One region of the Cellulomonas sp. P5_E12 genome, then DNA from elsewhere that is predicted to be linked to it. Evidence: predicted binding sites of a transcription regulator. Region 1 holds the regulator's gene; each other region holds the start of a gene.

Region 1 (5,142 bases):
TCGTCGTGAACTTCCTGCTGCTGTTCACGTTCTGGTTCGTGATCGACAAGCACCTGACGCCCGTCGACGCGATCAAGGCGAGCTACCAGCTCATCACCGCGAACCTGTCGACGACGATCCTGTTCTACCTGCTCAGCCTGGTGATCCTGTTCGCCGGCGCGATCTTGTGCGGCATCGGGCTGCTCGTGGCGGTGCCCGTGGTGCTCGTCGCGACGGCGTTCCTGTTCAAGCGGTTGCTGGGCGACCCGATCGCCGCCTGACCCGACAGACGGTGCCCGGCCACCCGCGAGAGTGGCCGGGCACGGTCACGCCGTGACGAAGTCGATGAGCTCCTCCACGCGACCCAGGAGGCTCGGCTCGAGGTCGGCGTAGCTGCCCACGGAGCGCAGGATGCGCTGCCAGGCGCGGGCGACGTCGGCCTGCTCGTCGGCGGGCCAGCCCAGCTCCCGCAGGATGCCGTGCTTCCACTCCGTGCCGCGCTCGATGACCGGCCACGCGGACAGCCCCAAGCGCTCGGGGCGGACGGCCTGCCACACGTCGACGTAGGGGTGGCCGAGGACGAGCACGGAGCCGGCGGGCGTCCCCCGGACCGCCTCGGCCGCGATCCGGCTCTCCTTCGACCCGGCGACGAGGTGGTCGACGAGGACGCCGACGCGGCGGCCCGGTCCCGGGGAGAAGTCGCGGAGGGCGTCCGCGAGGTTGTCGACGCCGTCGAGGAGCTCGACCACGACACCCTCCAGCCGCAGGTCGTCACCCCAGACCTTCTCCACCAGCTCCGCGTCGTGCTTGCCCTCGACCCAGATCCGGCTGCCGCGGGCGACGCGGGCGCGGGCGTCGTGCACCGCGACCGAGCCCGACGCGGTGCGGGTGGGGCGCACGGGCGCGGCAGCGCGGACCGGGGCCGTCAGCGCCACCGGCTCGCCGTCGAGCCAGAAGCCCCGGCCCAGCGGGAAGGTGCGGGTGCGGCCGCGCCGGTCCTCGAGCACGACCACGTGCTGGCCGCCCGACTTCTCGACCCGGACGACGGCGCCGACCCATCCCGTGGTGACCTCCTCGACGACCAGGCCGGTCTCGGCGGGCTGCGGGCGGCTGGTGCGGGCGGGCCGGTGGTGCGTCGAGGCGGAGCCCCCGAGCACGTCCGAGCCGTAGCGGTCGTCGTTCACCCGGGCAGCCTAGGTGCGGGCGCGAGCGGTGCGGTCGAGGCGCGCAGCGGCCGCCCCGTGGGTGTCGGCTCCGCGGCGTAGCATTGGCACTCCCGTGCGCGGAGTGCTACCCGCTGGGACCATGGCGGCGCGACGACGAAGGAGGCGACATGAGCGAGGACCGACGGCTGGACGTGCTGCGGGCGATCGTCGAGGACTACGTCGCCACCAAGGAGCCCGTGGGCTCGCGCGCGCTGGTGGAGCGGCACTCGCTCGGCGTCTCGCCGGCCACGATCCGCAATGACATGGCCGCGCTCGAGGAGGGCGGCTACATCGCCCAGCCGCACACGTCGGCGGGTCGTGTGCCGACGGACAAGGGGTACCGGCTCTTCGTCGACCGCCTCTCCACCGTCAAGCCGCTGTCGAGCCCCGAGCGGCGTGCCATCGGCGCGTTCCTCGAGAGCGCGCAGGACCTGGACGACGTCGTGGACCGGGCGGTGCGCCTGATCGCGCAGCTGACGCAGCAGGTCGCGGTCGTGCAGTACCCGTCGCTGCGGCGCTCGGCGCTGCGGCACGTCGAGCTCGTGCCCGTCGGGGCGCGCCACCTGCTGGTCGTGCTCATCACGGACACCGGGCGGGTCGAGCAGCGCACGTTGGAGCTCGCGTCCGACCTCGACGAGTCCGTGGTCGCGCGCCTGCGGTCCCGCCTGAACGTCAGCGCGGCCGGCCGGCGCCTGTCCGAGCTCCCGGTGGCGCTCGGCGAGCTCACGGACGCGTTCGCGCCCGCCGACCAGGCGCTCGTCGAGGCCGTCATCGCGGTGGTCGAGGAGACCCTGGCGCAGGAGAGCGAGGAGCGCGTCGTGCTCGCCGGCACCGCGAACCTCGCCCGCGTCGGCGGGACCGACGTCCGGTCGATCGGCCCGGTCCTGGAGGCGCTGGAGGAGCAGGTCGTGCTCCTGCGGCTGCTCTCCGAGATGGCCGAGGACTCGGCGACGGTGTCCGTGCGCATCGGCCGGGAGAACCAGCACGACGGGCTGTTCGAGACGAGCTTCGTGACCACCGGGTACGGCGACGAGGGTGGCGGCTCGGTGGCGCGGGTCGGCTCGATCGGCCCGCTGCGGATGGACTACCCCGGCACCATGTCGGCGGTCCGCGCCGTGGCGCGCTACCTGACCCGCATCCTCGCGCAATGACCGGCACCGTGACCCGCCCGAAGACCCGCCCGATGACCTGCACGCACCTGTCCACGACAGCTGGAAGTGAGCACCCCCTCTCGTGACCGACTACTACGAGGTCCTCGGCGTCCCGCGTGACGCCAGCCCCGAGCAGATCAAGAAGGCGTACCGCAAGCTCGCGCGCGAGCACCACCCCGACGTCGCGGGCGCGGACGCCGGCTCCGAGGACACGTTCAAGGACGTGTCGCGCGCGTACGACGTCCTCGGCAACCCGGAGAAGCGCCGCGCGTACGACCTCGGCGGCGACCCGTCCTCGCCCGGCGGCGGCATGGGCGGCGGGTTCGGCTTCCAGGACATCTTCGAGACGTTCTTCGGCGCCGCGACCGGCGCCGCGGCGCAGCGGGGACCGATCCCGCGCGCCCGGCGCGGGCAGGACGCGCTCGTGCGGCTCGACCTGGACCTCGCGGACGTCACGTTCGGCGTCCACAAGGACGTGCCGGTGGACACCGCGGTCGTCTGCCCGACGTGCAGCGGCTCGTGCTGTCGGCCCGGCACGTCGCCGCGCACCTGCGAGGTGTGCGGCGGTCGGGGCTCGGTCCAGCGTGTCGCGCGGTCCTTCCTCGGGCAGGTCATGACGACGCAGCCGTGCGCCGCGTGCCACGGCTTCGGCACCGTCATCCCCGAGCCGTGCACCGAGTGCTCGGGCGAGGGCCGCGTCCGGTCGCGCCGCACGCTCAGCGTGGACGTGCCCGCGGGCGTCGACACCGGTACGCGGATCAAGCTGACCGGCCAGGGTGAGGTCGGGCCCGCCGGCGGTCCCGCCGGTGACGTCTACCTCGAGGTGCGCGAGCGCAAGAACGACACGTTCGTGCGGCGCGGCGACGACCTGCACGCGACGCTCGAGGTCCCGATGACCGCGGCGGCCCTGGGCACGGTTCTCACGCTCGACACCCTGGACGGCGCGCGCGAGGTCGACCTGCGACCGGGCACGCAGCCCGCCCAGGTCGTCACGATCAAGGGCCTCGGCGTCGGACACCTCCACGCGGCCGGGCGCGGCGACCTGCACGTCCACGTCGAGGTGCAGGTGCCGACCGCGATGGACGACGAGCAGGCCGAGCTGCTGCGCCGGCTGGCGGCCCTGCGGGGCGAGGAGCGTCCGGAGGCACGGCTCGCCGCGTCGAACACCGGCGTCTTCGCCAAGCTGCGCGACAAGCTCTCGGGCCGCTGAGCATGACGGCGCCAACCGCGTCATGAGCGCGCCCGTCTTCCTGGCCGAGCCCGGATCGCTCGACGCCGTCGCCGACGGCGGCACGTACCTGCTGGGTGGCGCCGAGGGGCGCCACGCCGGGGTCGTGCAGCGCCGGGTCGCCGGTGAGCGGGTGGACGTCGTCGACGGCGCGGGCGTGCGCCTCGTCGGGATCGTCGGCTCCGTCACGCCCGACGGTGTGCTCGTGCAGGTCCAGCAGCGCGTGGTCGAGCCGGCGGCCGACGTCGCCCTCGTGCTCGTGCAGGCGCTGGCCAAGGGCGACCGCGACGAGATGGCGATCGAGGCGGCCACCGAGGTGGGCGTCGACGCGGTGGTGCCGTGGCAGGCCGAGCGCTCGATCGTCGTCTGGCGCGGCGACCGGGCCGCGAAGAGCCGGGCGCGCTGGCTGGGGACCGTGCGAGCGGCGGCGAAGCAGTCGCGGCGCGCCCGCGTACCCGACGTCGAGCTCGCGCTCGACGGCCGCGGCCTGGCCGAGCGGGTCCGCACGGTCGTCGCGGGGGGCGGGGTCGCGCTGGTGCTGCACGAGGACGCGACGGACGCCATCGCGTCGACGGCCCTGCCGGACGCCGGCGAGTGCCTCGTCGTGGTCGGCCCGGAGGGCGGGATCGGGGACAGCGAGCTCGGACGCCTCGTGGAGGCAGGGGCGCGGGCGGTCCGGCTCGGACCGCACGTGCTGCGGACGTCGACCGCGGGCCCGGTCGCCCTCGCTCTGCTGGCCGAGCGGCTGGGGCGCTGGGCCTGACCGCTCCGTCGGTGGCGCCTCGTAGACTGTCGACGTCTGCCTGGGACACCCGTGCCTGACCGGCACACCCACCACTCACCTAAGGAGCGCACGGCGCACGCCGAGCACATGGCCGAGTCCACATCCGCAGCGCGGTCCTCCGGGGCACCGGCGCGCGTCGAGCACCGCATCAGCGTGCCGTCCGACGTCTCGATGGTCGAGCTGCTCGGCCTGCGGGACGAGGTGCTCCGCACCATCGAGTCCGGGTTCACCGGCGTCGACATCCACGTCCGCGGCAACGAGGTGACCCTCGCCGGCCCGGTCGGCGACGTGGCCCTCGTGTCGCGGCTGATCGACGAGCTGGTCGAGATGGCGGCGGGAGGCACACCGCTGACCCCCGACGTGGTGACCCGGTCCGTCGCGATGCTCACGGCGGCCTCGGCCGCGCGCCCCGCGGACGTCCTCTCGTTCAACATCCTCACGGGCCGCGGCCGCACCATCCGCGCCAAGACGTCGGGCCAGAAGGACTACGTCGACGCGATCGACCGGCACACCGTGACGTTCGGCATCGGGCCCGCGGGCACGGGCAAGACGTATCTGGCCATGGCCAAGGCGGTGCAGGCGCTGCAGGACCGCAAGGTGCACCGCATCGTGCTCACGCGCCCCGCGGTCGAGGCGGGCGAGCGGCTCGGGTTCCTGCCCGGCAGCCTGTCGGACAAGATCGACCCCTACCTGCGGCCGCTGTACGACGCGCTGCACGACATGGTCGACGCCGAGTCGATCCCGCGGCTCATGGAGGCGGGCACCATCGAGGTGGCGCCGCTGGCGTACATGCGT
Region 2 (5,142 bases), on a different contig from region 1:
CGGCCCGGCTGGAGAGCGGTCCAGGCCAGCGCGACCTCGAACCGGCGCCCGGGGGCGTCGTCGGGGACCGGCCCGCCGGCGACCCCCACCAGGTCCAGCACGTCGGACACGATCGGCCCGTGCACGGACTCGCGGACCTTCAGCCGCACGTCCGGCCCACCGTTGACCCGGATCGTCTCGGTGCGCTCGGTGATCGGCACGTTCGCGCCGTCGAGCCGCGTCGTGCTCTCGTCGACGCGCTCGAGGAAGAAGTCCGTCACGTCGGCGCCCAGGTTGGTCAGGCCCCAGGCCAGCTTCGCGTTGTGCCCGATGACGACGCCCGGCATGCCCGCGAACGCGAAGCCCGAGACGTCGAACGGGCACGCGGCGGTGACGTCGGCGCAGCGCAGGCCGACCTGCTCCCAGATGCCCGGCGCCGAGATCCCCAGGTGCGGGTCGTTGGCCAGCAGCGGCTCGCCCGACTGGGTCAGGTCGCCCGAGACCGCCCACGAGTTGGAGCCCACGCCGTGGCCGTCGCCCAGCAGGTGCGGCACGGCCGCGAGGGCCGCGTTCGCCGACGCCAGCGCGGCCTGGAGGTCCCCGTCGTGCAGGTCCAGCGGCACGGCCGCGGACGTCTGCGTGATCGCGGTCGTCGCCAGGTCGCCGGCCGTGAGGATGGGCTGGTTGACGTCCTGCGGGTAGGCCGGGAACAGCTGGTCGACGCGGGCGACGTCGCCCACGGACGAGAAGGACGCCGCGCGCGCGAGCTCGTCGTCGTAGTTGCCGCGCAAGTCCCACGCCATCGCCTTGAGCCACGCCAGCGAGTCGACCGGGTCCCACGGGTCCGGCTGCCCGACGGTCACCTGCCGCCCGAGCACGCTGTACTCCACCGCGATCGCGCCCGGGTCCTTGCCGGCGAGGTAGGCGTTCACCCCGTCCGCGTAGGCCTGCAGGGCGGCCTGCGTGGAGGGCTGCAGCAGGTCCCACTCCTGCTCGGCCACGCGGCGCCACCCGAACGTCCGGATCACCTTGTCCGCCTCGAGCGCGTCGGCGTTCTCGCCCACCAGCTCCGAGAGCCTGCCGGCCGTCACGTGCCGGCGGTAGTCCATCTCGAAGAAGCGGTCCTGCGCGGCGACGTAGCCCTGGGCGCGGAACAGGTCGTCGCTGGTGGTCGCCGTGATCGTCGGGACACCCCGCGCGTCCCGCGTCACCGTCACCTCGGCGTCCAGCCCGGGCAGCTGCTGCTCGCCCGAGACCTCCGGGAGCGGGCGGCGCACGACGACGAACGCGATGACCACCGTCGCCACGAGCGCGACGACGACCACCGCGGCGACGATGAGCAGGCTGATACGGACGAGGTGAGCGCGAGACACGCTTCGGAGGGTACTTCGCCCTCCGGACTGCGGCCCTCGCGGCGTCCCGCACCTGCGGGCGGAATGTCCCGCGCGCAGGAGCGGTTAAGATTGGCACTCGGACGATGCGAGTGCTAGACCCCGTACCTCTGCTCGATCAGCTGCCAGGAGATCATCAGTGCCCACCTACGCCTACGCCTGCACGGCGTGCGGTCACGCCTTCGAGATCGTGCAGTCGTTCAGCGACGACTCGCTGAGCGTCTGCCCCGAGTGCGAAGGACGGCTGCGCAAGGTCTTCTCCTCCGTCGGGGTCGTCTTCAAGGGCTCTGGCTTCTACCGCAACGACGCCCGCGCCGGTGCGAAGTCGTCGTCGTCGCTGCCCGCGGCCACCACCCCCGCCGCGACCCCGGCTCCGTCGGCGCCCGCGGCCGCGCCGGCCGCGTCGTCGTCCACCGGCGGCGGCACCGCCGCCAAGCCGGCCGCGTCCGCCTGACACGCACTGAGCCCTCGGCGCCCCTCACCCCGCGGTGAGGGGCGCCGCTCTCGTTCGGGGGCATGACGCCCGCGGCGAGCCGCCCCCAGCACGCCCCGCCGCACGCCCGTCCACAGGCTGCCGTGGACGCGGGTCCGCGGTCCGCGATGCGACCTAGCGTCGGCGGCCATGCACCCTCGTTCGCCGGCCGGTCGGCCCCCGCCCCTCCCGCACCGCCGGCGCCCGCTCGCCCTCACCATGCGCATCGTCCTGTGGCGCACGCGGTTCCTCGTTGCCGCTGTCTTCCTCGGCATAGCCGCGGCCTGCGTCGTCGAGGCAGTCCGACCCGCTGACCCGCCGACGTCCGCGGTCGTCGTCGCCGCGCGCCCGATCGACGCCGGAACCGCGCTGACCAGCGCGGACGTCCGGATCGCGCGGATGCCGGAGGCCCTGGCACCCGACGGTGCGCTCACCAACCCGGACGCCGTGCTCGGCGCGTCGGCCGCCGTCCTGATCGCCGCCGGAGCGCCCGTGCTGCCCGGCTTCCTCGCCGACGACGAGGTCCGCGGCCCGCCCGGCACGGTCGTCGCGACGGTGCGGTTCGCCGACCCGGCGGTCGCGGGGCTGCTCTCCCCGGGCGTGCGCGTCGACGTGCTCGCGGCGACCGCCGAGGGTGGTCCGGGCGCCGTCGTGGCGACCCGGGCGCTCGTCCTGCCCGTCGCCCGACAGCCCTCGTCCGAGGGCGCCCTCGGGCTGGGCACGTCGGGCGACACCTCGGTTCCGGTGCTCCTCGCCGTCGCGCCCGCCGAGGCGCCCGCTCTCGCCGGCGCCGCGGCGTCCGCCTTGTTGTCCGCGGTGGTCGTGCCATGATCGACCGACCTCCAGGGCTCCGCCCGACCACCCACCTCGAGGGGCGACGTGACCGACAAGCTCAACGCCGGAGTACGCGGGGCAAGCCGTGGTCTGCACGGAACCGCCAAGGTCTTCCAAGGGTTCAAGGACTTCATCTCGCGCGGGAACGCGATCGAGCTGGCCGTCGGCGTGGTCATCGGCGCCGCGTTCGGCGCCGTCATCAAGTCGATCCAGGACGCCTTCATCAACCCGCTCATCGGCTGGATCTTCGGCGCACCCGACCTGACCCAGCTGTGGGACATCGGCCCGTACACGTGGGGAGACAACCCGGACGCGACGCCGATCAGCGTCGGCACCATCCTGAACGCGGTGCTCGCGTTCGTCCTGACTGCCGCCGCGGTCTACTTCCTTATCGTGGTGCCGCTGAACGCCCTCGCGTCGCGGCGCAAGCGCGGCGAGGAGGCGGAACCGGCAGCCCCGGCCGAGGACGTCCTGCTGCTGCAGGAGATCCGCGACCTGCTCGCCGCCCGCCTCACGCCGGCAGTCGTCAACGACGCCGGCACAGGCGCACCGGACGTCCCGAACCCGCGTACGGACCCGCCCCCCTCGATCCCGCCGGGGCCCGGCGCGCCACGACCACCCGCCTGAGCAGGGCCGCACGACGGCCGCCGCGGCGACGCGCGGCAGCCCGTGCTGTTCGGCGACGCGGTGCAAGAGAGCTCGCTCATCCTGGCCCAGACCGTGCTGGCGCTCGACCAGACGCGCGCGGCGAGCACCTTCGTCGTCGGTCTTGCCGGCCGCAATCCTGTGAGCACAACATCAGACCCGTTCTGGGCATCCAGAGCGGGCCTGATGTTGTTCTCGCGGCTTGTCGTGCACGCAGCCGCGCCGGTTCGCTACTTGATCGCTGCCAGGAAGGCGAGGGTGCGCTCCGTCAGGAGGTCGGTGGCCTCGGCGTCGTACGACGGCAGGCTGCTATCCGCGAAGAGGTGCTCGTCGCCCGGGTAGAGAAACAGCTCCGCGTCCGTGGCCTCCTTGACCAGCGCGCGCGCCGCGTCGATGTCGCCCTCGCCAACGAAGAACGGGTCGTTGTCCATGCCGTGGATCTGCACCGGGACGCCCGCCGGCCAGGGGGTGTCGAACTCGGAGGTGGGCACGCACGAGTGGAAGAACAGTGCGCCCTTGGCACCCGGACGCGTCTGCGCCAGCATCTGGGCGGGCAGCACGCCGAGCGAGAACCCGGCGTAGACGACCCCATCCGGCAGGGAGTCGACCGTGTGCCGGCCGCGCTCCATCACGGTGCCGAACCCGACCTCGTCGGCGTAGCCGATGCCCGACTCCAGGTCGTCGAAGACGTGCCCGTCGTAGAGGTCGGGCACGTGGACCGTGTGGCCGGCCGCCCGGAGCCGGTCGGCGAACTCCTGGACGCCGGACGTGAGCCCCTGCGCGTGGTGGAAGAGCAGTACCTCGGCCATGGGTGGAACTCCTTCGATCGAGCGGCTGAGCGGCTCAGCGATCATCCCGCACGGCACCGACACCCGCGGCCCGACGCCGCAGCTACCAGTGGGGCGGCTTGTCCTGGCTCAGTCTGTCGTCGTTGGAGCCGCCGTCGCGGTCGCCCCACCCGACGTCCGTGTCGTCGAGGCTCCGCGTGGCCACGACGGGGTCCGGGCCAGGCGCCGCCGGCGCGGGGGCTTCCGGCTGTGTGGGGGTTCCGGCGACCGCAGGGTGCGTCGAGAGCAGGTTGGCGTCGTCACCGCCGACGGTTCCGGCCGGCCGCACGACGCGGCGCGAGCGGCGCGCGCCGTCGGGGCTGTCGGTCGAGGTCACACTCGATGATCCCATCCCCTCACCATGGGGAACGAGCCGGGTCGGTACGCCGTCGCCGGTCGCGTCGGGCGACCGGCGGGTCAGCGCAGGCCGCGAGCGATCGCGCTGCGGACGGCCGTGTCGATGCGGTACGAGCGGCGCGTGACGCCGAGCTCGTCCCGGAGCGCCGCAGCCAGCTGCTCGCGCGTGCGCTCCTGCTCGTCCGACTGCAGCCACGCCACCAGCTCGTCCAGCTGGTCGTCGCTGTAGGCGCCGATCGGCAGACCCTTGCGGATGTCGGGGCGCTGCCGCGTCGGTACCGCCAGCGCGAGCTGGAGCGGGCGGCTTGGTGGCCGCGGGTCGTCCCCGGGGGCGGGCGACGGTCCGCTAGCCCCTCGAACGGACCCCGAGGCGGGTGCCTCCTCGCGCGCGGCGGGCTCCGCGGGGGTCGCGGGTGTCGCGGTCGGCTCGGACGCTCGGGGCGCGTCGGACGAGGTAGCGGGAGCAACAGACTCTGCCGGAACGGCCGGCGCAACAGCCGACGTGGCTGAGGTGACGATCGGCGGAACCGCCACCCGGCGGGTCGAGATCCGGACGGGAGCCGTGACGGCAGGAGCGTCGCGCCCCGACGGTCGCACGCCGCTCGGCGCGGACGCCTCGGCGGGGGCGGTCGCCTGC
Region 3 (5,142 bases), on a different contig from region 1:
GTCGGCGCACGCGCGGCGCGGGCGGGTGCCCGGGGCCGGGATCACCCGGCCGGCGCGTGCGGCGCGGGCGGGTGCCCCCGCGGCCGGGGTCGCAGGCACCGGCGATACGCTCGACAGATGCCGCCGCTGCGCCCGCTCGACCAGTCGTCGAAGCTCAAGAACGTGCTCTACGAGATCCGCGGGTCCGCCCTGGACGAGGTGGTCCGCCTCGAGGCCGAGGGCCACACGATCCTGCGGCTGAACACCGGCAACCCCGCCGCGTTCGGGTTCGAGGCCCCGCACCAGATCGTCCGCGACGTGATCGCCGCCATCCCCCACGCGCACGGCTACACGGACTCGCGCGGCATCCTGTCCGCCCGCCGCGCCGTGGTCACCCGCTACGAGACCGAGCCCGGTTTCCCCGAGATCGACGTCGACGACGTCTACCTGGGCAACGGCGTCTCCGAGCTCATCACCATGGTCATGCAGGCGCTCCTCGACGAGGGCGACGAGGTGCTCATCCCGTCGCCGGACTACCCGCTGTGGACCGCGATGACGTCGCTGTCCGACGGCGTCCCGGTGCACTACCGGTGCGACGAGTCCGCCGGCTGGGAGCCCGACCTCGAGCACATCCGGTCGCTGGTCGGCCCCCGGACCAAGGCGATCGTCGTCATCAACCCGAACAACCCGACGGGCGCCGTCTACTCGCGCGAGGTGCTCGAGGGCATCGCAGCGATCGCCCGCGAGCACAGCCTGCTCGTGCTCTCCGACGAGATCTACGACCGGATCCTGTTCGACGGCGCGCAGCACATCCCCATGGCGACCGTCGCGCCGGACCTGCTGTGCCTGACGTTCAACGGCCTGTCCAAGACCTACCGCGTGGCCGGCTACCGGTCCGGCTGGCTCGTCGTCACCGGCCCCCGCCAGCACGCCACGGGCTTCCTCGAGGGCATCACCCTGCTGGCCTCGACCCGCCTGTGCCCCAACGTCCCCGCGCAGCACGCTGTCCAGGCGGCCCTCGGCGGCATCCAGAGCATCGACGCCCTCATCGCCCCCGGCGGCCGGCTGCACGAGCAGCGCGACGTCGCGTACCGCGGCCTGACGTCGATCCCCGGCGTCGACTGCGTGCGACCCGACGGCGCCCTCTACCTGTTCCCGCGGCTCGACCCGGACGTGCACGAGATCCGCGACGACGCCCGCCTCGTCTACGACCTGCTGGTGAGCGAGCACATCCTGCTGGTGCAGGGCACGGGCTTCAACTGGCCGACCCCGGACCACCTGCGCATCGTCACGCTCCCTGAGGCGCGTGTCCTGGCGGAGGCGATCGAACGCATGGGCAACTTCCTGTCGAGCTACCGCCAGTAGCCTCGCGGTTCCTCGCCTGCAGCCGCTCGGAGTCCTGGGGGCGCTCGGCGCGTTCGGGGACGCGCGAAGGGCCGGCCACCCGCAGGTGACCGGCCCTTCGTGCTCTAGCTGGTGCGACCGTCAGGCCGCGCGACTCGCGTCAGCGGATCAGAACCCGCCGCCGAAGTCCTCGCCGCCGCCACCGGCCGGCGCGGGGTTGCGCTCCGGCTTGTCGGCCACGACGGCCTCGGTGGTGAGGAAGAGCGCGGCGATGGACGCCGCGTTCTGCAGAGCGGAGCGCGTGACCTTCACCGGGTCGTTGACGCCCGCGGCGAGCAGGTCCTCGTACGTGTTGGTCGCGGCGTTGAGGCCGTGACCCACGGGGAGGTTGCGCACCTTCTCGGCCACGACGCCACCCTCGAGACCGGCGTTGATCGCGATCTGCTTGAGGGGGGCCTCGATCGCGAGCTTCACGATCGCCGCACCGGTCGCCTCGTCGCCCTCGAGCTTGAGGCCCTCGAACGCCGTCTTGCCGGCCTGGATGAGCGCCACGCCACCACCGGCGACGATGCCCTCCTCGACGGCCGCCTTGGCGTTGCGCACGGCGTCCTCGATGCGGTGCTTGCGCTCCTTGAGCTCGACCTCGGTGGCCGCGCCCGCCTTGATGACGGCGACGCCGCCGGCGAGCTTGGCGAGGCGCTCCTGGAGCTTCTCGCGGTCGTAGTCCGAGTCCGAGTTCTCGATCTCGGCGCGGATCTGCGTGACGCGGCCCTGGATCTGGGCGGCGTCGCCGGAGCCCTCGACGATCGTGGTCTCGTCCTTGGTGACGACGATCTTGCGCGCCGTGCCGAGGACCTCGAGGCCCACCGTGTCGAGCTTGAGACCGACGGTCTCGGAGACGACCTGGCCACCGGTGAGGATGGCCATGTCCTGCAGCATCGCCTTGCGGCGGTCGCCGAAGCCGGGGGCCTTGACGGCGACCGACTTGAACAGGCCACGGATCTTGTTGACGACGAGCGTGGCCAGGGCCTCGCCCTCGACGTCCTCGGCGACGATGAACAGCGGCTTGCCGGCCTGGATGACCTTCTCCAGGAGGGGCAGCAGGTCCTTGACGTTCGAGATCTTGGACTCGACGAGCAGGACGTACGCGTCCTCGAGGACGGCCTCCTGACGCTCGGGGTCGGTCACGAAGTACGCCGACAGGAAGCCCTTGTCGAAGCGCATGCCCTCGGTGAGCTCGAGCTCGAGGCCCAGCGCGCTGGACTCCTCGACCGTGATGACGCCTTCCTTGCCGACCTTGTCGAGCGCCTCGGCGATGAGGTCGCCGATCGCCTGGTCGCCGGCGGAGATGGCGGCCGTGGCGGCGATCTCCTCCTTGGTCTCGACGTCCTTCGCCTGCGCGAGCAGGGCAGCGGTGACGGCCTCGACGGCCTTCTCGATGCCCTTCTTCAGCGCGATCGGGTTGGCGCCGGCCGCGACGTTGCGCAGGCCCTCGCGCACGAGCGCCTGGGCGAGCACGGTGGCGGTGGTGGTGCCGTCGCCAGCGACGTCGTCCGTCTTCTTGGCGACCTCCTTGACGAGCTCCGCACCGATCTTCTCGAAGGGGTCCTCGAGGTCGATCTCCTTGGCGATGGAGACGCCGTCGTTGGTGATCGTGGGGGCACCCCACTTCTTGTCCAGGACGACGTTGCGGCCCTTCGGGCCGAGGGTGACCTTGACGGTGTCGGCGAGGATGTTGAGTCCCCGCTCGATGCCGCGGCGGGCCTCCTCGTTGAAGGCAATGATCTTGGCCATGGGGCTGTGATCCTTCACTGGGTTCGGGTCGGCCGAGGGTGCCCGCGACGGACGGGCACGCCACCCGCGGTCTTGTCCCGCGTGCGACGGCCCTCACCGGACGGCCGGGGTGATTCTGTCACTCTCCACCGGAGAGTGCTAAGTGCAATGGTTAGCACTCGACCCCCGAGAGTGCAAGCAGCGTTCACTCCTGGCGAGGTCGTCGCAGGGCCGTCCGGCCGTCGCCCGGGCGGCCTCGGACTATCGTGCGCGTGTGCAACGTCACGACGACGACGTCGATGCAGCGGTCACCGGCGCCCCGGCGTCGGCCCCGCGCATCCCCCGGGCGCACCGCGCACGCCGCCGACGCGGCAGTGCCGCGGTGGCGGTCGCCGTGCTCGCGGCCACCACGACCTCGCTCGTCGCGACCGCACCCACCGGCGCCCGGGCGACGGACACCGCGACCGTCCCCCGCGCCGTCGCCGCGAAGCCCGCCGGGTACGCCACCATCCCCCTCTACCTCCAGGGCGTGACCACTCTCCCCGGCGGTCTGCGGGCGCCCCTGGCCGCCGGCACCGACGTGACGTTCTTTGCGGGCACCCGCGTGGTCGATCCCGCGGCGACCACGCTCACACGCCTCATGGGCGGGCAGGTGGGCACCGGGCACGGCGCGACGGCTCCGGCGGCGGCGACCGTGGCCGAGCGCCAGCGCGCGTGGCTGGCGTCGGGAACCGTCCCAGGATCGGGCGGCCCCTACGACGACATGGCCCGCGGAGCCCTGCTCGACCTGCACGCCCTGACGCTCCCGGGCGGTGCGGCCGTGGCGGGCTGGTCGGACAAGTGGCGGTACGTCTGGCCGCGCGACGCGTCGTTCGTCGCCGTCGCCCTCGCGCGCACCGGTCACGTCGCCGACGCTCTGGAGATCCTCGGCTTCCTCGACCGCGTGCAGTCGCCGGACGGCTCGTTCCAGGCGCGCTACCTGCCCGACGGCTCGGGCCCGCCCGACGACCGCGGGGTGCAGACGGACGGCACGGGCTGGGCGCTGTGGGCGGCGGGGCTCGTCGTCGACGAGATCACCGACCCCACCGAGCGGGCAGCCGCGCTCGACCAGCTCCACCCGCTCGTCGCCCGGTCCACCCACCACGTGCTCGACCTCGTCGGCCGCGGGGGCCTGCCCCCGGCGTCGCCCGACTACTGGGAGGTCCCCGAGGACGCGCTCACGCTGGGCACGGTCGCCCCGCTGGTCGCGGGCCTGCAGCAGGCCTCACACCTCCTGGCGCTCACCGACGACCACGCGCTCGCCGCGACCGCGTTCGACGCCTCGATCCGGACCAAGGTCGCGGTGATCCGCGCCTTCGGGCCGACAGGCTTCGCGCGCTACGCGGCCGGCGGGCACGCGGACGCCGCCACGGCGTTCCTGCTGCCACCGTTCCTCACGACGGCCGTCCCCGACGTCGAGGACGCGTGGCGGGAGTCGGCCGTGGCGATGGTGCGGCCCGCGAACGGGCTGGCCCCGGGCGCGGGGTGGCGCGACGACGGCGTCTCCTGGACGCCGCAGACCTCGCTCTACGCGTGGGTGGCCGCCGAGAACGGGGACGCCGCGCTGGCCGACGGCTGGCTCACGTTCCTCGACAGCCATCGCACCCCGACCGGGTCGCTGCCCGAGAAGGTGCTGGCGGACGGCTCCCCCGCCGCGGTCGCGCCCCTCGGTTGGAGCGCCGCCTGCGTGCTGCTGGCCCTGCACGCGCTCGACGGCGCCGCCGCCGGTACCGGCGCGGGCGGGCGAGCGGGCTGACACGCCGACGGGCCGTGCACCTGTCGGTGCACGGCCCGTCCGGGACCAACCGGGCTCAGAGTCCCCGGACCTGCTCGGCCTGCGGCCCCTTGGTGCCCTGACCGACCTCGAACTCGACGTCCTGCCCCTCCTCGAGGGAGCGGTAGCCGTCCGACTGGATCGCGCTGAAATGCACGAAGAGGTCCTGGCCTCCCCCGACCGGGGTGATGAAGCCGTACCCCTTCTCCGCGTTGAACCACTTCACGATGCCC

The links. The regulator HrcA, encoded in region 1, represses chaperone genes, less so after heat shock. The targets are predictions, from matches to a motif close to TTNGCACTCGNNNNNNNCGAGTGCNAA.
Region 2: the regulator HrcA is predicted to act here: its motif matches at 1,443-1,469, upstream of ACXJKA_RS16660 (FmdB family zinc ribbon protein).
Region 3: the regulator HrcA is predicted to act here: its motif matches at 3,269-3,295, upstream of groL (chaperonin GroEL).

Annotation. Positions count from the first base shown of each region.
Region 1 covers NZ_JBFUMP010000013.1:21,875-27,016, forward strand. Annotated here, with positions in the region: gene ACXJKA_RS12185 (hypothetical protein) at 1-260, shown strand, start outside; gene ACXJKA_RS12190 (DUF3097 domain-containing protein) at 306-1,163, opposite strand; gene hrcA (heat-inducible transcriptional repressor HrcA) at 1,313-2,335, shown strand; gene dnaJ (molecular chaperone DnaJ) at 2,418-3,545, shown strand; gene ACXJKA_RS12205 (16S rRNA (uracil(1498)-N(3))-methyltransferase) at 3,568-4,326, shown strand; gene ACXJKA_RS12210 (PhoH family protein) at 4,435-5,142, shown strand, end outside.
Region 2 covers NZ_JBFUMP010000023.1:3,336-8,477, forward strand. Annotated here, with positions in the region: gene ACXJKA_RS16655 (penicillin acylase family protein) at 1-1,352, opposite strand, end outside; gene ACXJKA_RS16660 (FmdB family zinc ribbon protein) at 1,510-1,824, shown strand; gene cpaB (Flp pilus assembly protein CpaB) at 1,993-2,673, shown strand; gene mscL (large conductance mechanosensitive channel protein MscL) at 2,722-3,303, shown strand; gene ACXJKA_RS16675 (dienelactone hydrolase family protein) at 3,552-4,130, opposite strand; gene ACXJKA_RS16680 (hypothetical protein) at 4,213-4,485, opposite strand; gene ACXJKA_RS16685 (hypothetical protein) at 4,566-5,142, opposite strand, start outside.
Region 3 covers NZ_JBFUMP010000012.1:60,577-65,718, forward strand. Annotated here, with positions in the region: gene ACXJKA_RS11670 (pyridoxal phosphate-dependent aminotransferase) at 118-1,344, shown strand; gene groL (chaperonin GroEL) at 1,492-3,117, opposite strand; gene ACXJKA_RS11680 (glycoside hydrolase family 15) at 3,371-4,891, shown strand; gene ACXJKA_RS11685 (cold-shock protein) at 4,947-5,142, opposite strand, start outside.